Regions from separate parts of the Hymenobacter sp. BRD128 genome, predicted to be linked through region 2. Evidence: riboswitches for the same ligand, from Rfam matches in the RefSeq annotation. Region 2 holds a riboswitch; the other holds the start of a gene.
What was found. Region 2 has a riboswitch for thiamine pyrophosphate ahead of thiS (sulfur carrier protein ThiS). Riboswitches for the same ligand answer to the same signal wherever they lie in the genome.
Positions count from the first base shown of each region.

Region 1: linked by a shared signal. The riboswitch ahead of GKZ68_RS14120 (TonB-dependent receptor) and the one ahead of thiS (sulfur carrier protein ThiS) in region 2 are both predicted to bind thiamine pyrophosphate.

Region 1 covers NZ_CP053908.1:3,198,520-3,205,810, reverse strand. Annotated here, with positions in the region: gene pnuC (nicotinamide riboside transporter PnuC) at 1-225, shown strand, start outside; gene GKZ68_RS14140 (AAA family ATPase) at 235-756, shown strand; gene GKZ68_RS14135 (aldose 1-epimerase family protein) at 795-1,682, shown strand; gene GKZ68_RS14130 (DUF4139 domain-containing protein) at 1,689-3,251, opposite strand; gene GKZ68_RS14125 (hypothetical protein) at 3,338-3,568, opposite strand; TPP riboswitch at 3,733-3,839, shown strand; gene GKZ68_RS14120 (TonB-dependent receptor) at 3,897-6,356, shown strand; gene modA (molybdate ABC transporter substrate-binding protein) at 6,490-7,257, shown strand.
Region 2 covers NZ_CP053908.1:3,756,490-3,763,780, reverse strand. Annotated here, with positions in the region: gene rlmN (23S rRNA (adenine(2503)-C(2))-methyltransferase RlmN) at 1-1,070, opposite strand, end outside; gene GKZ68_RS22755 (energy transducer TonB) at 1,149-1,454, opposite strand; TPP riboswitch at 1,759-1,856, shown strand; gene thiS (sulfur carrier protein ThiS) at 1,939-2,142, shown strand; gene thiC (phosphomethylpyrimidine synthase ThiC) at 2,183-4,060, shown strand; gene GKZ68_RS16740 (hydroxymethylpyrimidine/phosphomethylpyrimidine kinase) at 4,152-4,907, shown strand; gene GKZ68_RS16735 (thiamine phosphate synthase) at 4,904-5,536, shown strand; gene GKZ68_RS16730 (thiazole synthase) at 5,533-6,312, shown strand; gene thiH (2-iminoacetate synthase ThiH) at 6,403-7,291, shown strand, end outside.

The DNA.
Region 1 (7,291 bases), 560 kb from region 2:
GACAGCTTTACCACCGGCACGAGCATCGCCGCGCAGTTTTTGCTCATGCGCAAGCGCCTCGAAAACTGGTGGCTCTGGATTGTAGTCGATGCCATCTACGTGCCCATCTTGTGGGCTAAGCAGTTGTATCCTACCAGCTTGCTTTATTTTTTGTACCTGGGGCTAGCGGCCTACGGCTACTGGGAATGGCGGCGTGATATGCGGCGCCAGCCGGTAACGGCCTAAGGGATGGCTGTGCGCCGCATCTCCCTCACCGGCCCCGAATCGGCGGGCAAGAGCACGCTGGCCGCGCAGCTGGCGGCGCACTACGGCACCACCTTCGTGCCCGAATACGCCCGGCAGTACCTCGAAGCAAACGGCGCTAGCTACACCCTGGCCGACCTCGAAGCCATTGCCCGCGGCCAGCTCGCCGCCGAAGACGCGGCGGCTGGCCAGGCGGCCGGCCTGCTCTTTTGCGATACCGATTTGCTGGTCATTAAAATCTGGGCCGAAAATGCGTTTGGCACCTGTCCGGCCTGGGTGCTGGCCGAGCTGGCCAAGCCGCGCTACGCCCTCACCCTGCTGCTGGCCCCCGACCTGCCCTGGACGCCCGACCCGCTGCGCGAGCACCCCAACCCGGCGCAACGCTGGCATTTTTACAACTTGTACCGGCAGGAATTGCGGCAGCGCGGCTGGCCATTTGCCGAAATCGGTGGCCCGCCCGCCCAGCGGCTGGCGCAGGCCCTGGCAGCCACAGATGCGCGGCTAGCCGTTTAAGAACCGCTCAATGCTCACTACTCATCGCTCCCCGAAAAATGCCTACGCTCACCTCCGCCACCGCCCGCGTCGAAATTGCCGCCCACGGCGCCGAGCTCACGAGCTTCGTTGACCTAGCCAGCGGCCGCGAATACCTCTGGCCGGCCGACCCCGCGCAGTGGGCCCGCCACGCGCCGCTGCTGTTTCCGCTAGTGGGCAAGCTGCCCGACGATACGTACCTGCACGATGGCCGCGCCTACAAGCTGCCGCAGCACGGCTTCGCCCGCGACCAGGAGTTTCAGCTCATCGCGGAGGATGCCGCCAGCCTCACCTTCCAGCTGATGGCTAGCCCCGCCAGCCGGGCTATTTTTCCATTTGAGTTTGAGTTGCGGGTGCGCTACGAGCTGCGGGGCAGCGTGCTCACCGTGGGCTGGCACGTGCGCAACCCCGCCGCCGCGGGCCACGAGTTGCTGTTCAGCATCGGGGCGCACCCGGCGTTCAATTGCCCCCTGCGCCCGGAGGCGGGCGAGCAGTTCTCGGATTATGCTTTTCACTTCGACCACCCCGTAACCCTGGCGCGCCAACTCTTGCGCGGTGGCCTGCGCAGCGGCGAAACCGCCCCCGTGCTCACCAATGCGGCTACGCTGCCGCTCAGCTACGAGCTATTCAAGGACGATGCGCTCGTGTTCGAGCACTTCGACTTTACCCGCATTACCCTGCAAAAAACCGACCGCACCGGTCCTTTCGTGCGCATGCAGTTCAACGGCTTTCCCTACCTCGGGCTCTGGACCAAAAGCCCCGGCGCGGCCTTCGTGTGCATCGAGCCCTGGCAAGGCGTGGCTAGCCCCGTGGGCGCGCCGCAGGAGCTGCGCGATAAGGAAGGCATTCTGACCCTGGCGCCGAGCCAAATGTTTGACGCCAGCTATACCATCGAGATAGGCGCGTAGCCGGGGCTAGCGAAACTTCGGGTTGGAAATGCGCACGCGGTGGTTGATGATTTCTACCGCTTTATCCTTGGGATAATCGACCTGGAAGCTGAAGCGCAGCCGCTGGCTGGTGCCGGCGGGCAGCGTGAGCAGCCAGGTGAGCTTGCCGGTGCGCTCGTCTTGTTGGGCACCGCTGGCTTCGAGCACCTTCACGCTGATTTCCTTTTCTTCGGAGATGGGCACCTCGTCGAGCAGGCGCAGGCGCACGGTTTCGGCGTGGCGATTCAGCACGTTTAGCTCGTAGGTGAGGCGCACGCGGCGCTTGTCGCTGAGCGGCACGTTGCCGCTGAAGTCTTCGAGCTTGGCCCGGCCCACCACCAGCTGCGGGTCGTGGCCCAGCGCTACTTCGAGCGAGTCGTTGAAGGCGCGGTCTTCGAGGTCGGTGGTGCCCACGTACACGCCGTCGTGGTACACGTGGGCCTCATCGGGCAGTTGCAGGCCCTCCCAGCCGCTCACTTTGGTTTGCAGCACCACCTGCTCCGACACGCGGGGTACGGCCAGGTACTCGGGGTGGGCAGGCAGCGGCACGGCGGGCAACGTCAATTCGCGGCGGCGGCCGGGGGCTAGCGTCACGGGCTCGGGCACCTCGTAGCGCGAGCCCTGCGTGACGGCGGCGGGGCGGCCCTTGGCGGTGCCTTTCACCACAAATTCGTCGACCCGGCCCTCGCCGTTCTGACGGCCGCTGCCATAGTTTAGCTCCCAAGGCACCAGCTGCGGGCGCGATACATCGCCTACTTCGTAGCGCATCAGCACCACGGCTACCTGCTGCCAGGCCAGGCCCGTGCGGTTGGTAAGCTGCCCGTGCGTCACAAACCGCACCTCGCGGCCGCTGGCATTGGCCCGGATATCGAGCGAAGGCCGCCACGCACTACGGTTGTTCAGAAAATAGCGTAGCGTCAGCGGCATGGTGCCGGCACGGGCGGCCCGCACCACCAGCACCTGCCGGTCGCCGGCGCCGGTTTCGGAAGCCCGCGGCTGCAACAGTCCAATCTGGCTTCTGAGCGTGGTCAGGCGGCTTTCCAGGCGGTTGGTTTCCTGCTGAATGGCGGGCAGGCGGGTGCGCATCAGGGTGGCGCCCTTCTGCACCTCGGCGCTCCAGTTGGCCTGCGTGCCCGAGGGCAGCGTTTGGTTGGCCAGCAAAAAGGCTTTTTCCTGCTTCAGCCCTTCCAGCTCGCCTTCGGTAGCGCGCCGCTCCGTTTCGGCCTTGGCCAGGCTATCAACGGCGGTAGGGTTGAGGGGCGCGGCGGGGGCTAGCTGTTCGTCGTTGTCTTCTATCGAGAGCAACTCGGCGCCTTCGCCCAGCTGTACTTCCATGCCATCGGCATCGACGCGAGGCGATAAGCCACTCACCAGCAACCGGTTGAGGCCAGCGGCCAGCGTTACGGTGCCCCGGTGCTCTAGCGCCGTGCCGTTGAGGTAAACGATGACGTGCGTAAGGGGCGGCTTCACGGCCACGCGCGGCGTGGGTTGTGCAAAGACCGAAGCAATCGGCAGTAGTAGAACTACTAAAAGAGGGTAACGGAGGAGCATAGGCCTTGGCCGGCCACTAAGCGCCAGCGCGGCAAAGCTACTCGGCCAGGCCGGTCAGCAGCGGGGCTAGCTGCCCCTAAGCGTACTCACACTTCCACCGGCCGCCGGCGGTTGTAGTCGGGTTCCCAGTCATTGATGGGGCGCGAGATACCGGGCGGCAGGTCGATGTCGGGCAGGCCGGGGTCGTGGGGCTCGCCGCCGCCATCGTCGCCGCCCGAGGAAGGCGGGGGAGGGGGCGGCACGTGCCGGCGCTTCGGCATCACCAGAAAGAAGGTGAATACGGCCAGCAAAAACAGGGCGCAAAGAAGCTGGTGCATAACGAAAGGCCGATAGCGACTACACGAAAAAAGGTCCGAAGGCTGCCTACCCCCAACGCAAAGCGCCGGGCTGGCGTTGCGGGCTGCTGTGTTCTGCTAAGATAGCTGATAGCCAGCCAACCACACAAGTGCCCCCGGCCGCGCCGGGCCAGGGCGTATCTTTGCGGCCTGTTTAGGGGTGCTGGCCGGGAAAACCCGGGCTGGCTGAGATGACACCCATCGAACCTGAACCGGGTAATGCCGGCGCAGGGAACAAACAATCCGCGAACGATTTTGCCCGCCCGCCGACCCCTGGCGGGCGGGCGCGTGCTGCTTTTTTGTCGTTATTATGTTGAAAACTGTACTCCTCGCGGGCACGGCGCTGCTGGCGCTGGTGGCTGCCCCGGCGCGGGCGCAAGGCTCCGTGGCTGGCCAGCTCACCGATGCCGCTACCGGTGCCGCGCTGCCCGGTGCCACTGTGGTGCTCACCGACCGGCCCACCATCGGCACCGTCACTGATGCCAATGGGCGCTTTGTGCTGCCCGCCGTGCCGGCCGGCGCGCACACGCTGCAAGTGCGCTTTGTGGGCTTCGAATCTATTAGCCAGCTTTTGCAAGGCCAGCCCGAGGCCCAGCAACTGGCTCCGCTAGCCTTACGCACGGCCCGCAACCTCACGCCCGAGGCCGTAGTCACGGCTACCCGCGCCAATGAGCGCACCGCCACCACTTACCAAAACGTGAGCCGCGAGCAACTGCAAGCCCGCAACTTCGGCCAGGACTTGCCTTACCTGCTCGACCAGACCCCGAGCGTAGTCACGACTTCGGACGCGGGTACGGGGGTAGGCTACACGGCCCTGCGCATCCGGGGCACCGATGGCACCCGCATCAACGTGACGCTCAACGGCGTGCCGGTGAACGAGGCCGAAAGCCACGGCGTGTTCTTCGTCGATTTGCCCGACCTAGCCAGCTCCATTCAAAGCATTCAGGTGCAGCGCGGCGCCGGGCCCAGCACCAACGGCGCGGGTGCCTTCGGGGCTAGCTTGAACGTGGAAACGCTTGGCCTGCGGCCCAAGCCGTATGCCGAAATTAACAACTCGGCCGGCTCGTTTGGCACCTGGAAAACGACCGTGGCCGCCGGTACGGGCCTACTCAACAACTACTTCACGCTCGATGCCCGCGCCTCGCGGGTGCAGAGCGAGGGCTACATCGACCGGGGCTGGTCGCGGCTCAAGTCGCTGTATTTGGCGGGCACTTATTCGGATGAAAAGACGCTGCTGCGTGCGCTCGTCATCACGGGCTACGAAACCACTTACCAGGCGTGGTATGGGCTAGCGGATTCTTTATTAACCAAAAACCGCCGCTACAACGAGGCCGGTACCGACTACGGCCAGCACCTGCCGGCCTATAAAAATCAGACTGACAACTACCAGCAGGATTATTACCAATTCCTGATTTCGCGCCAGCTAGCCCCCAGCTTAAACTTGAGCGTGACGCCCTTCTGGACGCGTGGCGGCGGCTACTACGAGGAGTACAAGGCCAACCAGAATTTTGCAATGTATGGCATCAGTGGGCCGGTGTACCAGCCGCGCGCGGGCGGCGGCTTCGACACGCTCACGACCACCGACGTTATCCGGCGCCGCTGGCTCAAAACCGACCTCTACGGCGCCACCTACGCTTTGCAATTGCGACCCACGGCCGGGGGCTTCCTCACCGAAGCTACCCTGGGCGGGGCCGTGGTGGGCTACCGCGGCCAGCACTACGATGAGCTGACCTGGGCGCAGCGCGGCACCAATATTCCGGAAACCGGCACGCCCTACTACTCCGAGCCCAATGCCCATAAGCTCGACGTGAATACCTACCTGCGCGCCACCGTGGCGCTGAGCGAAAAGCTGGCCGCCTTCGGCGACGTGCAGTTTCGGCACGTGGCCTACGAGCTGTTTGCGCCCGACGGCAGCCCTGGCGGCGGCAAAAGTCAGCAGACTATCAACTTCAATTTCCTAAACCCCAAGGGTGGCCTCACCTACCAGGTGAAAGATGGGCTAGCGGCCTACGCCTCCTACGCGCTGGCCCAGCGCGAGCCCACCCGCACCGACTACACTGATACACCCGCCGCCCGCCGCCCCACGGCCGAAAAGCTGCACAATGTGGAAGTGGGCCTGCGCCGCACCACGGGCCCGTTTCAGTGGTCGGCCAACTACTACCTGATGCTGTACCGCGACCAGCTGGTGCTTTCGGGCCACCTCGACGACGTGGGCAACCCCATCCACACCAATGTGCGCGATTCCTACCGCACCGGCATCGAGCTGCAGGCCACCACGGTGCTCTGGAATAAGCTGACTATCAGCCCTACGGCCACCATCAGCCGCAATAAAATCAACAACTACACCGACTATCTCGCCGACTACGACAACGGCGGCGAGCGCGGCACCGAGTTCAAGCAAACTGATATTTCCTTCTCCCCCGCCCTCACCTTCGCCTATACTGTAGAATACGAGCTGCTGCCCGGTCTGCGGCTAGCCACGCTGGCCCGCTACGCCAGTCGCCAGTACCTCGACAACACGGCCACCGCCAGCCGCAGCATCCCGGCCTATTACGTGCAGGATGTGCGCGCCCGCTACCTCTGGCACCCCGCAAAGCTGGGCTTCCGCGAAATCGAGCTGGCCGCCGTGCTCAACAACGTGCTGGGCGCCACCTACGTGAACAACGGCTACACCTACGGCTACCTCAGCGGCGGGCGGGCGCAGTATTTCAGCTACTACTACCCGCAGGCCCGCCAGCATTTCCTGGCTTCAGTGAATTTGCGCTGGTAGAGGCGGCCTTGCCAACTCTGTAAAAGCCCGGTCGTAATTCGGCCGGGCTTTTCCGTGGGCAAAACCTTGCGCTAGGCAGGGCTGTATCTTTGGGTATATAACGGTGGCGTTTGCCTGCCGCTAGCCCTGTTACATGCTCCGTTTCCTTTTTGCGCTTTTGCTGCTGAGCAGCTGCCTGCCTGCGCGGGCGGGCGGGCTAGCCCCGGCCGGGCCCGCCCCCATCACCATCGCCGCGGCGGCCGACCTCAAGTACGTGCTCGATTCGCTGGTCACGATTTTCAACCGCCAGCACCCGCAAGGCAAAGTGACGGTGGTGTATGGCTCATCGGGCAAGTTCTACGAGCAGCTTAGCCACGATGCGCCGTTCGATATATTTTTCTCGGCCGACAGCGACTATCCGCAGCGCTTGCAGCAGATGGGCCGCACGGCCGGCGCGCCCGTGCCCTACGCCCTGGGCCGCCTCGTACTGTGGAGCAAGAAGCTGAACCCCAGCGCGAAAGGGTTGAATACGCTGCTCGACCCGCAGGTGAAGCGCGTGGCCATTGCCAACCCCGCCCACGCCCCCTACGGCCGCAAAGCCGAAGAAGTATTGCGCCACTACAAGCTCTACGACCAAGTAAAACCCAAGCTGGTGCTAGGCGAAAACATCGGCCAAACGGCCCAGTACGCTGTCACCGGCGCCGCCGACGTGGGCCTGCTTGCCTACTCGCTGGCCCTGAGCCCCGAGCTGCGCCGGGCCGGGCAATTTTATCTTATTCCGACCACCGCGCACACGCCCTTGCAGCAAAGCTACGTGGTGCTGAAACGCGCCAGCGGCAACGCTACGGCTAGCACTTTTGCCACGTTTATGGCTAGCCCGGTGGCTCGGCAGGCGCTGAAAAAATACGGGTTTGGGCTGTAAAACCGGCCATCAAAAAACGCCTGTCATGCTGAGC
Region 2 (7,291 bases):
GCTGCTTCTGCCTTCTCCTTGTTGGCGAGCTGCCCGCAGGCGGCATCAATGTCCTTGCCCCGGCTGCGGCGGATGTTGGTTTGCACGCCGCGGTCGGCCAGATACTTGTGAAAGGCCGTGATTTTATCGGCCTCCGCGTTCTGGTAAGCCGCGTTTTCGATGGGGTTATACTCGATGAGGTTAATCTTGCAGGGCAGCCACTTCGAGATGGTGTAGAGCTCGGCGGCATCCTCCAGGCCATCGTTAAAGTTCTCGAACACAATGTATTCGTAGGTGACTTTGCGGCCGGTTTTCTGGTGGTAGTATTGCAGCGCGTCCTTGAGGGCCGCCAGCGAGTTGGCCTCGTTGATGGGCATAATCTCGTTGCGCTTCGTGTCGTTGGGCGCGTGCAGGCTCAGGGCGAGGTTGGCCTTCACGTCATCATCAGCCAGCTTCTTTATCATCTTGGCGATGCCGGCCGTGCTGATGGTGATGCGGCGCGGGGCCATGTTCAGGCCGTCGGGGGCGGTGATGCGGCGCACGCTTTCTACCACGTTGGCGTAGTTGAGTAGCGGCTCGCCCATGCCCATGTACACGATGTTGGTGAGCGGCGTGCCGTACTGGGCCTCGCACTGCTCCCGAATGCGCACCACTTGGTCGTAAATCTCGGCCGCGTCGAGGTTGCGCTTGCGGTCCATGTAGCCGGTGGCGCAAAACTTACACGTGAGCGAGCAGCCCACCTGGCTGCTGATGCAGGCCGTCATGCGCGTGTCGTGCGGAATGAGCACGCCCTCCACAATGTTGCCATCGTGCAGCCGGAAAGCCGACTTAATAGTGCCGTCATTGCTGAGCTGCTGGTTTTGCACGGCCACGCCGTTTATCACGAAGTGGCGGGCTAGCAACTCGCGGGTGCTCAGCGAGATGTTGTTCATTTCCTCAAACGAGCCGGCCGTGTTCTTCCACAGCCACTCCGTCACCTGCTTGGCGCGGAACGGCTTTTCACCATGCTCCACCATAAACGCCTTGAGGTCGTCGGGCGAGGTTTTGCGGATGTCGCGTTTAGCGGGGGCGAGTTCGAGTTCCAGTAACATAGGGCAAAGATACAAACAGCCAACGCGTTGGGTTCCCACTACTACCTGCTTTGGTTAATTGTATAAATGTCTCGGCGGCTAGCGAGGTGTCAACCCAGGCTTACGTGGACTAGGAGCCGTGATGGCGAAGTTAACCGGTGCGGTGAAGCTCACGGCCACTGGTTCCCCTTTGTTGATACCAGGCTCAAACCGTGGTAGCTGGCGAACCGCCCACACCACTGCCGAATCGCAGTCGGGCCGGAGACCTTTAACAATTGCCACGTGTTGCTCCTGACCGTCAGCAGCTACCACAAATGTGACGAATATGCGGCCTTGTACCTGCTCGCGCAATGCATCGGGCGGATAAACGACGTGTTGCTGAATAGCTTTCACTATCCCTGCCATGCTATTGTCGCCAGGCAAATGAGGCATTTGCTCCACGTAAGCATACACTTTGGCTGGCATAGCAGCAGTTTGCGCCGCCACTGGTTGTATAACGAAAAATGCAGCGCAATATGACAGAGCTAGTCGAAGGGAATTTTGTAAAAATGGGCCCATGCGAGTAAGAGAATAAAGATTTGATAAAAGTATACTTCCTTAGCAAAAAGCAAACTGGCATGAATTGCTGCTCGCTGTGGCGTTGAATAAAATTTCGGCAAAACCGGCCTGATTCAACCAACGCTCATAATTCGCCGCCTACCTTCGCCACTGTAAACTTTAGGGGTGCTTTGCGCGAGCAAGGCTGAGACGATACCCTCCGAACCTGAACCAGGTAATGCTGGCGAAGGGAAAAGTACTGGACCGCTTTGCGGCTGCCTTACGGGGCTAGCCGTGGCTGGCGCCGCCTATTGTTTATGGACTTCCCATTGTCTCAACTAGTGCTAGTTGCATGGTTTGCTACGTAAACAATTCGGCCCACGAAGCCACTGAAAACCAGCCGCTCGCTGACCTCTTGGCCGCGCTGGACCAGGTCCAGACGCGCGGCCTCGCCGTGGCTGTGAACGACCAGGTGGTGCCCCGCACCGAGTGGGCCAGCCACGCCGTGCAGCCCCACGACCGCATTCTGCTTATTCGCGCCACTCAGGGGGGGTAGGCGTGGGCCGACCTCTCTTTTCCTACCCCATCCCATCGAGATGAAAAAGAAAGACCAAGCCCCTCAGCAGACGCTGGTGGAGCGCCAGCCCCTCACCGGCTCGCGCAAGATTTACGTGCCGGGCAAGCTACACCCCAATATCCGGGTGGCGATGCGTGAAATTGCGCTGGCCGACACCGAGCGCAAGTTCGATTTCGGCTTTCCGTCGGAGCAGAACCCGCCCGTGACGGTGTACGACACCAGCGGCCCCTACACCGACCCGAATGTCGAAATTGACCTGAAAAAAGGCCTGCCGCGCCTGCGCGAAAGCTGGATTCTGGAGCGCGGCGACGTGGAGCAGTTAGCCGGCACCACCTCCGACTACGGCCAGCAGCGCGCCGCCGACGCCAGTCTCGACCACCTGCGCTTCGAGCACATTGCGGCCCCGCTGCGCGCCAGGGCCGGCGCCAACGTGAGCCAGATGCACTACGCCAAAAAGGGCATCATCACGCCCGAGATGGAGTACATCGCCATCCGCGAAAACCAGCGCTTCGACGAGCTGCCCCAGGACGACCCGCTACGCACCCAGCACCGCGGCCACAGCTTCGGGGCCAACACGCCGGAGGACCATATCACGGCCGAGTTTGTGCGCCAGGAAGTGGCCGCCGGCCGGGCTGTTATTCCGTCGAACATCAATCACCCGGAGAGCGAGCCCATGATTATCGGGCGCAATTTCCTGGTGAAAATCAATACTAACATCGGTAACTCGGCCGTGACCTCAAGTATTGAGGAGGAGGTAGATAAGGCCGTGTGGAGCTGCCGCTGGGGCGGCGACACGCTCATGGACCTCAGCACCGGTAAGAACATCCACGAAACCCGCGAGTGGATTATCCGCAACTGCCCGGTGCCGGTGGGTACGGTGCCCATCTACCAGGCGCTGGAAAAGGTAAACGGCAAAGCCGAGGACCTCACCTGGGAGCTGTTTCGCGATACGCTCATCGAGCAGGCCGAGCAGGGCGTGGATTACTTCACCATCCACGCGGGCGTGCTGCTGCGCTACGTGCCGATGACCGCCAAGCGGGTGACGGGCATCGTGTCGCGCGGCGGCTCCATTATGGCCAAGTGGTGCCTAGCGCACCATAAGGAGAGCTTCCTCTATACCCACTTCGAGGAGATTTGCGAGATTATGAAGGCCTACGACGTGGCCTTCTCGCTGGGCGACGGCCTGCGCCCTGGCTCCATCGCCGATGCCAACGACGAGGCCCAGTTTGCCGAGCTGGAAACGTTGGGCGAGCTGACCAAAATTGCCTGGAAGCACGACGTGCAGGTGATGATAGAAGGCCCCGGCCATGTGCCCATGCACCTCATCAAGGAGAACATGGACAAGCAACTGAAGGAGTGCCACGAGGCGCCGTTCTACACGCTGGGGCCGCTCACGACGGACATTGCGCCCGGCTACGACCACATTACGTCGGCCATCGGGGCGGCCATGATAGGCTGGTTTGGCACCGCCATGCTCTGCTACGTGACGCCCAAGGAGCACCTGGGCCTGCCCAACAAGCAGGATGTGAAGGACGGCGTAATCGCCTACAAAATCGCGGCCCACGCCGCCGACCTTGCCAAGGGCCACCCCGGCGCGCAGTACCGCGACAACGCCCTGAGTAAGGCCCGCTTCGAGTTCCGGTGGGAAGACCAATTCAACCTCAGCCTCGACCCCGACACCGCCCGCGAGTATCACGACGAAACCCTACCCGCCGAAGGCGCCAAGGTGGCGCACTTCTGCTCAATGTGCGGCCCGCACTTCTGCTCCATGAAAATCACGCAGGAAGTGCGCGACTACGCGGCTACGCAGGAAATGACGGCGGCCCAAGTGCTAGCGGAGGGGTTGCGCGAGAAGTCGCGCGAGTTCGTGCAGAAGGGCAGCGAGATTTATCTGTAGCGCTAGGTAGCGTGGCCTCTGCGAGTCCGCGCGTGTTATCATCTCAACGTTACCACGCGCGGACTCGCAGCGTCCACGCTACATCTTTCTTATGCGCCCTTACGCCCTCACCATTGCCGGCTTCGACCCCAGCGCCGGGGCCGGCGTGCTGGCCGATGTCAAGACAATGGAGGCTAGCGGCGTGTATGGGCTAGCCGCTTGCACCGCCCTCACGGTGCAGAACGACGTGGCGTTTGAGCGCGTGAACTGGGTGCCGCTGGCCGACATTCAGGACCAAGTTCAACTATTGCTGGTGCGGTTTCCGGTCAAGTTTATCAAAATTGGTCTTTTCGAAAGTTTGCCACTGCTGCTGGAGTTAATTCGCTGGCTCAAAGCATATAACCCAGCTGTGCAACTCATCTGGGACCCGGTGCTACAGGCCACGGCCGGCTACGAGTTTCACGCCCGGCCCGACATCGAACTGCTGCAAGCCATTTGCTGCGAGCTGGCACTCCTCACCCCCAACCGGCCCGAGGCGCTGCGCCTGCTGCCCGCCGCTAGCCCCGAGGCCGCCGCCGAAACACTGGCCGTCTGGTGCCCGGTGCTGCTGAAAGGTGGCCACGCCGAGGGCGACTTTGCCACCGACGTGCTGCTCATGCCCGAGGTGCGCCACACGCTGGCTAGCCCCCGCCTGCCGCACGGCGAGAAGCACGGCAGCGGCTGCGTGCTGTCGGCCGCCATCTTGGCCCGGCTGGCGCTGGGCGACGACTTGCCCGAAGCCTGCTGGCAGGGTAAGACCTACACGGCCGCCTTTTTGGGCAGCAACGATACATGGCTAGGGTATCATTCTTTTTTAGAAGTATTATGAAAATCAGTCGGCTACAGTATATTACGACGAGCGCCCAGGCGGCCGAGCTGGCTTGCCGGGGCAGGGTGAATTGGGTGCAGCTGCGGGTTAAAAACCTGCCGGCCGCCGAGTGGAAGCAGCGCGCCCTCGACGTGCAGGTAGTCTGCCGCCACCACGGCGCCACCTTCATTCTCAACGACAACCCGGCGCTAGCCCTCGAAATCGGCGCCGATGGCGTGCACCTGGGCAAGCAGGATATGCCGCCGGCCGAGGCGCGGGCGCTGCTAGGGCCGGACTTTGTTATCGGCGGCACCGCTAACACGTTTGCCGATATTGAGGGGCTAGTGGCGGCCGGCGTTGAGTACATCGGGCTAGGGCCGTTTCGCTTCACCACGACCAAGGAAAAGCTAAGTCCGATTCTGGGGCTAAGTGGCTACGCCGAAATCATGGCGCAGTGCCGGGCAGCTGGTTTCACGACGCCGGTGGTCGGTATCGGAGGGGTAGGGCTGGCCGATGTGGCGGAGTTACTAGCCGCCGGTTTGCATGGCGTGGCCGTGTCGGGGGCCATTGGTGGCGCGGCTAACCCTACGGAGGCGGCCCAGCTTTTTGTGGAAGAAGTATCTAGCCCTCAGTCAATAGCAAGCTTATGAAAACTCAACCGCTGGTAATTGCTGGCCGCACGTTCACCTCGCGGCTATTCACGGGCACGGGCAAGTTCAGCTCGTCGGCCCTGATGGAAGAGGCCCTGTTAGCTTCCGGCTCGGAGCTGGTGACGGTGGCCCTTAAGCGCGTCGACGTGGCCGATACCAACGACGATATCCTGCGCCACCTCGGGCACCCGCAGTTCAGCCTACTGCCTAATACCTCGGGCGTGCGCACCGCCAAGGAGGCGGTTTTCGCTGCCCAGCTAGCCCGCGAGGCGTTGGAAACTAATTGGCTCAAGCTCGAAATTCACCCCGACCCCAAGTACCTGCTGCCCGACCCCATCGAAACCCTGAAAGCCGCCGAGGAGCTGGTGAAGATGGGCTTCGTGGTGCTGCCCTACATCCACGCCGACCCGGTGCTGTGCAAGCGCCTCGAAGAAGTGGGCGTAGCCGCCGTGATGCCGCTAGGCTCGCCCATCGGCTCCAATAAAGGGCTGCTGACTAAGGAGTTTTTGGAAATAATAATCGGCCAGAGCAAGGTGCCGGTGGTGGTGGATGCGGGCATCGGCGCGCCCTCGCACGCGGCGGCGGCGCTGGAAATAGGCGCCGATGCGGTGCTCGTGAACACGGCCATCGCCGTGGCCGGGCAGCCGGTGGCTATGGCGCACGCATTTAGAACGGCCGTGGAGGCCGGTCGGCTGGCCTATGAGGCGCGGCTGGCCGCGCCGGTGGCGCACGCCGAGGCGGTGGCCAGCTCGCCGCTCACTGCTTTCTTGGATTGATTGCCAATAATTTATCCCGATAACTCGCCTGTCATTGCCGCGCTGCGCTCGCAATGACAGGCGAGTTTAGTAGTCACTAGTCGTTATCAGATGAGCTTTCGCCCCGTTTTTGAGGCCCACCCGTGGGACGATGTCAAGGCCAGTATCTACGCCAAAACGGCGGCCGACGTGGAGCGCGCCCTAGCCGCGCCGCGCCGCACGCTCGACGATTTTAAGGCGCTCATCTCGCCCGCCGCCGCGCCTTACCTGGAGCAGATGGCGCAGGCTAGCCATCGCCTCACGCGCAATCGCTTTGGCAATACCATGCAGCTGTATGTGCCGCTGTACTTGAGTAATGAGTGCCAGAATATCTGCACCTATTGCGGCTTTAGCCTCGATAACAAGCTAAAACGGCGTACCCTGAGTAGCGTGGAGATGTTAACTGAAGCGGCCGTGCTCAAGGACTGGGGCTACGGCCACGTGCTGCTCGTGACGGGCGAAGCCAACCAGACGGTGGGCGTCGATTACTTGGAGAAAGCGTTAAAAACCCTGCGCCCGCACTTCGCTCATTTGTCGATGGAGGTGCAGCCGCTCGACCAAGCCGACTACGAGCGCCTCATTCCCGAAGGCCTTAATACGGTGCTGGTGTACCAGGAAACTTACCACCAAGAGGACTACAAAAAGCACCACCCCAAAGGCAAAAAGTCTAACTTCCAGTACCGCCTCGATACGCCCGACCGCCTCGGCCGGGCCGGCATCCACAAGATGGGGCTAGGGGTGCTCATCGGCCTGGAGGACTGGCGCACCGACTGCTTCTATACCGCGCTGCACCTCGACTACCTCGAAAAGACCTACTGGCAGACCAAGTACAGCCTCTCTTTCCCGCGCCTGCGGCCGGCCGAGGGCCTGCTTCAGCCCAAGGTGGAAATGAGCGACCGCGAGCTGGTGCAGCTCATTTGCGCCTACCGCCTGCTGAATGAAGAAGTCGAGCTATCGCTCT